DNA from 2 places in the Paraburkholderia sp. J11-2 genome. Region 2 is predicted to be linked to the other one. Evidence: riboswitches for the same ligand, from Rfam matches in the RefSeq annotation. Region 2 holds a riboswitch; the other holds the start of a gene.
What was found. Region 2 has a riboswitch for manganese ahead of U5A57_RS36025 (sodium:calcium antiporter). Riboswitches for the same ligand answer to the same signal wherever they lie in the genome.
Positions count from the first base shown of each region.

Region 1: it holds a riboswitch for manganese, as region 2 does, so the genes downstream of both, U5A57_RS22580 (TMEM165/GDT1 family protein) here and U5A57_RS36025 (sodium:calcium antiporter) in region 2, are expected to answer to the same signal.

Region 1 covers NZ_CAJMYY010000016.1:61,165-64,573, reverse strand. The annotation lists gene pepN (aminopeptidase N) at 1-289, opposite strand, end outside; gene U5A57_RS22585 (DUF4136 domain-containing protein) at 668-1,354, shown strand; gene U5A57_RS22580 (TMEM165/GDT1 family protein) at 1,360-1,932, opposite strand; yybP-ykoY riboswitch at 2,025-2,180, opposite strand; gene guaD (guanine deaminase) at 2,227-3,409, opposite strand, start outside.
Region 2 covers NZ_CAJMYY010000037.1:55,283-58,691, reverse strand. The annotation lists gene U5A57_RS36030 (HPP family protein) at 1-1,005, shown strand, start outside; gene U5A57_RS36025 (sodium:calcium antiporter) at 1,023-2,021, opposite strand; yybP-ykoY riboswitch at 2,095-2,301, opposite strand; gene U5A57_RS36020 (porin) at 2,364-3,409, opposite strand, start outside.

The DNA.
Region 1 (3,409 bases), on a different contig from region 2:
TGAGCTCGAACGCCTCGGGCACGTTCTCGACCGTGAGGCCGTGCTCGTGCGTGCGCACGTTCGCGTACGGTTTGCCGTCGATCGCCGCGCCGATGAATTCGAGCTGCTCGCCCATGAGTTCGAGATGCGCGGTGGGTTGCGCGTCGGGATTGCGCCGCACGCGCAACGTGCTCTTGACGACCGTGCGCTCGGGCGCGAGGTCGAATTCGAGGTCGACGGTATCGATCAGAAACGCGGGCGGTGCGTAGTCTTCGCGGCGGATCACGGTGGGCGTGGCAGTATCGGACATGGTCTGGATAGGGGCGTGTCGGATCGGTGTGGATCGATCGTGTGGATCGGATTGGCCGGCCGCGGCGGCGTGGGCGCCCGCAGGGCGCTGCCTGCCGTCGCGGGAGCACGGCGGTTCGCCCCATTGTACAAAGGCTCGGGCCGCTTTGTCCGTCAGGGCTCGGCCCGCGAACTTTCGCGCTGCGCCGCGAGTCAGTATGATCAGGCCCTGCCGCGCGGTGACAGACTACAAAGCGGGCCACAAGACAGGACACGACCGGCGTGAAGCGCGCACGGACCGGACAGGGCACCAACAGGGAATAAGCGCGGCGCAAAGTTCGTATCGGAGAGAGCGGCCCCCACGACTGCACCTTTCCAACTGAATGAAGACGAGAAGACCATGATGCACGACCGATGGACCCGCCGCGCCCTACTGATGCTGGCGGCGCTCGCACTCACGCTCTCCGGCTGCACGACTTACGTGACGAGCCAGGTGACCGCTTTCTCCGCATGGGACGGCGGCAGCGACGCCACGCGCACCTTTGCGTTCACACGCAGCGCCGAGCAGAGCCAGAGCATCGAGCAGAGCACCTACGAGCAGTTCGTCGCCAACGGGCTCGCTTCGCATGCGTTCCGCCTCGTGGCCGAACCGCAGGCGCACTACCTCGTGGGGCTCGCTTACGGCAGCCGCACCGACACGGTGACGGTTGCGCAGCCCGTGTTCTACAACCCCTGGCCGGGCCCGTACTGGGGCCCCTGGAATCCGTGGGGCGCGTGGGGACCGTATCAGCCCGCCTACGTGAACCAGACCTATCCGGTGTATTCGCATGCGCTCGGCATTCGCATCACCGAAAGGGCGAGCGGCAAGGAGGTCTACAACGTGACTGCGCGCACTTCCGGCGACGATCCGTCGCTCGTGCGCGTGATGCCCTTTCTCGTGCAGAGCGCGCTGGGAAATTTCCCTCTAGCTAACGGCACCGTGACGGAGGTCAAGATTCCGCTAGGCAAGGGCGGCGGCGCACCGAACGAGACCAGTGCGGCCTCGCCTGCAGCGGCGCAGGGTGCCGCAGCTGCGCCCGCCAAATAGGCCCGTCAGAACCCCACGCCCAGAATCGCGAGCACGCCGAGCACGACGAACAGCACCGCCGCAATCGCATGCACGAGCTTCGTCGGCAGCTTGTGGGCGAAGCGGTCGCCGAGCAGGATTGCAGGCACGTTCGCGATCATCATGCCGAGCGTCGTGCCGGCCACCACGCCGAAGAAGTCGTGAAAGCGCGCGGCGAGCGCGACGGTGGCGATCTGCGTCTTGTCGCCCATCTCGGCGAGAAAGAAGGTCACGACCGTCGCGCCGAATACGCCAAGCTGCGAGCGGTTCCCGCTCGCTTCGCCTTCTTCGAGCTTGTCCGGCACGAGAATCCACAGCCCCATGGCGACAAACGAGGCGGCGAGCGCCCAGCGCATCACACCGGGCGTGACGAGCGCGCCGAGCCACGTGCCGAGCGCGCCCGCGCCCGAGTGGTTGACGAGCGTGGCGACGAGCACGCCGAGAATGATCGGCACGGGTTTGCGGTAGCGCGCCGCGAGCACGAGCGAGAGCAGCTGTGTCTTGTCGCCAATTTCGGCGAGCGCGACGGCTCCGGTGGAAACCAGAAAAGCTTGGTTCACGTTGTGGTGGATCCTCGGGCCGTGGTGTGTGCGAGCGACGACCCACGCACCGCCGGGCCCTGTTGCGGCGGTCATGGGTCATCGGTCTCGCCAGGCCCGGGATAAAGGCTGCGTCCGCCATGGCCGCGCAGGCCAAGTCTGTTGACGGACGCCCCCGCGAATTCGCGCGCGGCAAGCGCGGGGTCTTGAGACCGGCGCTGCGGCACTGTGGCGCGATTCGGAGGCGGCTACTCCCCAATGAGGCGCGGATTATACCATGCAGGTTTTCCCTGCAACCCGCGCCGGGCGGGGCTTTCAGCGGTGCGCGCCGTCGCGGCTGTGCACGCGTTTGCCCGCCGCGTACGTCTCGAACACGGCGCGGTCGTCGCCGAGCAGGGCGAGCGCGAACAGCAATTCTTCCAGCGATTCGGCGCGCGCCGTACGCCGCGCGAGCAGCGGCGTGGACTGCGCATCGAGCACGACGAAGTCCGCTTCGCTGCCGGGCGCGAGCGTGCCGATCTTGTCGGCGAGATCGAGCGCGTGGGCCGCGCCCGCTGTCGCGAGCCAGAACATGCGCGTGGCCGTGAGATGGTGGCCGCCCATGCGCGCGACCTTGTGCGCCTCGTTCATGGTTTGCAGCATCGAGAACGAGGTGCCGCCGCCCACGTCGGTGGCGAGCGTCACGGGCATCGACGATGCGCCCGCCTTGTCGAAGTCGAACAGTCCGCTGCCGAGGAACAGGTTCGAGGTCGGGCAGTGCGCGGCAACCGTGCCGGTGTCCGCCATGCGGCGGCGGTCTTCGTCGTCGAGCCAGATGCAGTGGCCGTACACCGCGCGCTTGCGCAGGAGTCCGTAGTGATCGTACACATCGAGGTAGCTGCGATGACCCGGGAACAGTTCCTTGACCCACTTCACCTCATCCGGGTTTTCAGCCACATGGCTCTGGATGAAGATGTCGCCGTGCGCCTTCGCGAGCGCGCCGCACGCTTCGAGCTGCGCTTCGGTCGAGGTGGGCGCAAAGCGCGGCGTGAGCGCGTACATCTGGCGCCCGCGGTTGTGCCAGCGCTCGATCAGCTCGGCGCTGTCGTCGTAGCCCGTTTGCGGCGTATCGCGCAGGAACTCGGGGCAATGGCGGTCCATCAGCACCTTGCCCGCGACCATGCGCAGGTTCTTCGCTTCGCTCGCGGTGAAGAGCGCATCGGCGGACTGCTTGTGCACGGTGCAATACACGAGCGCCGTGGTCGTGCCGCAGGCGAGCAGTTCATCGACGAAAAAGCGCGCCGTGTCCTGCGCCACCGCTTCGTTTTCGAAGCCGCGCTCGGTCGGGAACGTGTAGGTGTCCAGCCACGGCAGGAGGCCCGGCGCGGGCGACGCGATCATGTCCGTCTGCGGATAGTGGATGTGCGTGTCGATGAAGCCCGGCACGATCAGCTTGTCGCGCAGGTCATGGACTGTTGCGCCTTCGCTCACGCGCGACGTGAGCGCGGACCACGCGCCC
Region 2 (3,409 bases):
TGCGGCGGGGCGATGATCGGCATCGCGTTCGCTGGGCTCGCAACCCATTTGATATTCGGCGCGGCGGGCGATATTCCGTTGCTCGTGGCGCCCATGGGCGCCTCCGCGGTGCTGCTCTTCGGCGCGTCGGACAGCCCGCTGGCGCAGCCGTGGTCGATTCTTGGCGGCAACTTCGTCTCCGCGCTGGTGGGCGTGGCGTGCGCGCAATGGATCGCGTCGCCCGTCGCGGCGGCTTCCGTCGCCGTGGCGCTCGCGATCTGCGCGATGTTCCTGTGCCGCTGCGTACATCCGCCTTCAGGCGCGGTCGCGCTCACGGCCGTGCTCGGCGGTCCCGCTGTGCACGCACTCGGCTTTCACTTCGTGCTTGCGCCGATCGCGTTCCAGTCCTTCGCCTTGCTGAGCGCTGCGCTCGCCTTCCACGCGCTGACCGGACACCGCTATCCGCGCGCCGCGTTTCGTGCTCCGCAGCAAGCCGCTGCCATGCCGCTTGCTGCGCTCTCGCAACATCGATTGCAGCCGCTGAACGTTCCGCAAAAATCGTTCGAACAACTAACTTGTGAGGAAATCATGTCGATTGGCTGTCCCGCTGTGCCCGCAACAATGGGGGCGCGGGCGGCGCACGACATGTTCCGCCGCCACGGCGCTTCGACGCTGCCGGTGGTCGACGCCATGGACCGCGTGGTTGGCGTCGTCACGCATCACGCGCTCGGCGATCTCGTGCAGGCGGCCGGCATCGAGCGATTCTGGAATGCACTGCGCCGCGCGGTGCTGCGCGAGTCGGCGCGCGTGGAGGAAACGGTCGAGGCGGTGATGGCGGCCGGCGTGCACGCGGTCCATCGGGCCACGCCGCTCGCGCATCTGGTGCCGATCTTCATCGAGCACGCCTATCACGACATTCCCGTCATGGACGACGCGAGGCGGCTCGTTGGCGTGGTCAGGCATTCGGACATGATCCGCTGGCTTCATCACCATGCGGGCGCCGCCCAGGCCGCCGCTGCGGCCTGAGGTAGCTCAGAACCGCGTCAAACCACGAACAGCAACGCCGCGAACACCACATAGAGCCAGCCGACATGCGTGAGCTGACGGCTGCGCACCTTCGGCGCACGAAACGCCCACTGCAGAAACAGAATGGCGACCATGGTCGTCACGGCCGCAAGAATCGAAGGCGTGCCGAGATGCCACGGCGTGAAGAAGAGGCCGAACGCCGTGGGAATCGTGGCCTGAATCATCATCGCGCCGCTGATGTTCGCAAGCGCGAGGCGCTCCTTGCCCTGACGCACCCAGATGATCGCGTTCATGATCTCGGGCAGTTCGGTTGCGATCGGGCTGAACAACACGGCGGTCAACTGCGGGCTCAGGCCGAGCCACGGCCCCACGGCGCTGATCTGCTGCACAAACAGATGCGAGGCCGCGAAGATCACCGCGAGCGCACCGAGCGTCTGCAGCAGAATCCACACCATGGCCGGATTCTCGTCGTGTGGGCGCAGCTTGAGCGGCTCGAGATCGCCTTCCACTTCGCCGCTGTCTTCGGCGGAAAGCTCCTTCCAGCAGTAGAACGCGTAGGCCGCGAGAAACGCGATGCCCAGCAGCGGCTTGAAGCTGAACAGCACGAGCCCGAGCGCGATCTTCGCGACGAAGATCGCAAGGAACCAGAGCTGGTCGCGGCGCAGGCGGCGCGTATTCACATCGACGGTGGTAGCGCGCTCGCGGCCCACGCGTTTCGCGGTGGCGAGCAGTGCGACGCCCACTACGGCATAGGCGATTGTGCTGAGCGCGAGCGGCCCGCCAATCGCGGCGCCCACGCCAATTTCCTTGTGTGCGGGGTCCCCACCGAAAGCGACCGCAACGAGCGTGACCACGCTCTCGGGCAACGCCGTGCCGAACGCGGCGAGGATCGTGCCGGTGGCGGTCTGCGTGACCTTGAGCTTTTGACCGAGCCACTCGACGCTATTGACGAAGGTCTCGCAGGACAAGTAGATGATGCCGGCCGAGGCAACGAGCAGGGCGAACGTCAAGATCATGACGAACGCTCCGTGGCGCAAATGAGAAGGTGATGCGGGGCGAGACGAGTCATTGTTATTGCCGTATTGTGCGAGCCGGGCACCGAAACCATGACGCTTCCCTTCGCCCGGCCCGGGTGAAAGGGAAAACGTCATAGGTCTCGTCAGGCCGCGCTTTGCAGCGATTCGCTGCAGTCACTCGCAATACGGCTGCCGACGCCATGGTGCAGGGGCACCAATTATGTTGACGGCGGCGCAACGCCCAGGTTGGCGTTGCAGACTACTCCCCTAAGACAGGGGGCGATTATAGCCGAAGTTCATGGCGGCGAGCGATTTTCCGGCGCACTCGCCGCTCGATGCGAATTAGAACTTGTGACGCAGGCCGACCATCGCCATGGCCTGCTTGTCGTTGGTCGCATCGTTGCCGAAGTCGCCGAACGAGGCGACCGCGTTGACGAGTTCGCCCGTCCCCGCATCGATCGTCTTGCCCGAAGCCTTCTGGTAGCCCGCGAGCACGTAGATGTCGGTGCGTTTGGAGAGGAAATAGTCGCCGCCGAGGCTGAACTGGTTGTAGCTCGCGTCTACGCCGTTGCCGTGACCCTTCGTGTAGTTGTAGCCGAAGCCCACGAGCGCGACCGGCGTGACCTGATAGTTGATGAAGGCCTGGCCCGTGTTGAACTTCGTGTTGCTGTTCGCGCCGGCCGCGCTCTGATAGTTCGCGTACTCAACGTTGCTGTACGCGAGACCTGCCGTTACCGGCCCGTACGTGTAGTCGCCGGCTGCACGAATGATCTGCAGCGAGTTCGCGGAGACGAAGCCGCCCGTAATGGCGGTGGAATCCACGTTCACATCGGTGTTCGGATTCAGGCCGTCGAACGTCGCGGCCGTGCCGCCGTTGCTGTTGGCCTTGAAGTAGCCCGCACCGAAGCCGAACGGACCATGGTTGTAAGCGGCCGCCACGGCCCATGTCTGTCCCGCGCCGGTGCTGCCGGGCTGGCCGCCGAACGCGTACATCGCGCTCATTTGCAGGCCCCCGATGTTAGGGCTCGCGTACTTGATCGAGTTGCTCGTGCGGTAGCTGTTGTCGTAGTTGTCCATGTCGCCCGGCGTGGCGAACGCGGACCCGAATGCGCCGTCGTTGGTGAGCGGTTGCAGCAAGTCGATGAGCGGATCGTACTGGCGGCCGAGCGTGACGGCGCCGGCGGTGTTCGAATTCAGGCCGACCATCGCCGTGCGGCCGAAGAGACGACCACCCTGGTTCTGCTTGCCGTTGTCGATATTGAAGCCGCTTTCGAGCTTGAAGATCGCCGAAAGGCCGTTGCCGAGATCCTCAGTGCCGCGCAGGCCCCAGAGGTTAGGCGACAGGTTGCCGGACATCATCTGGAACGTGCCGCCCGAGCCGTTCTTGC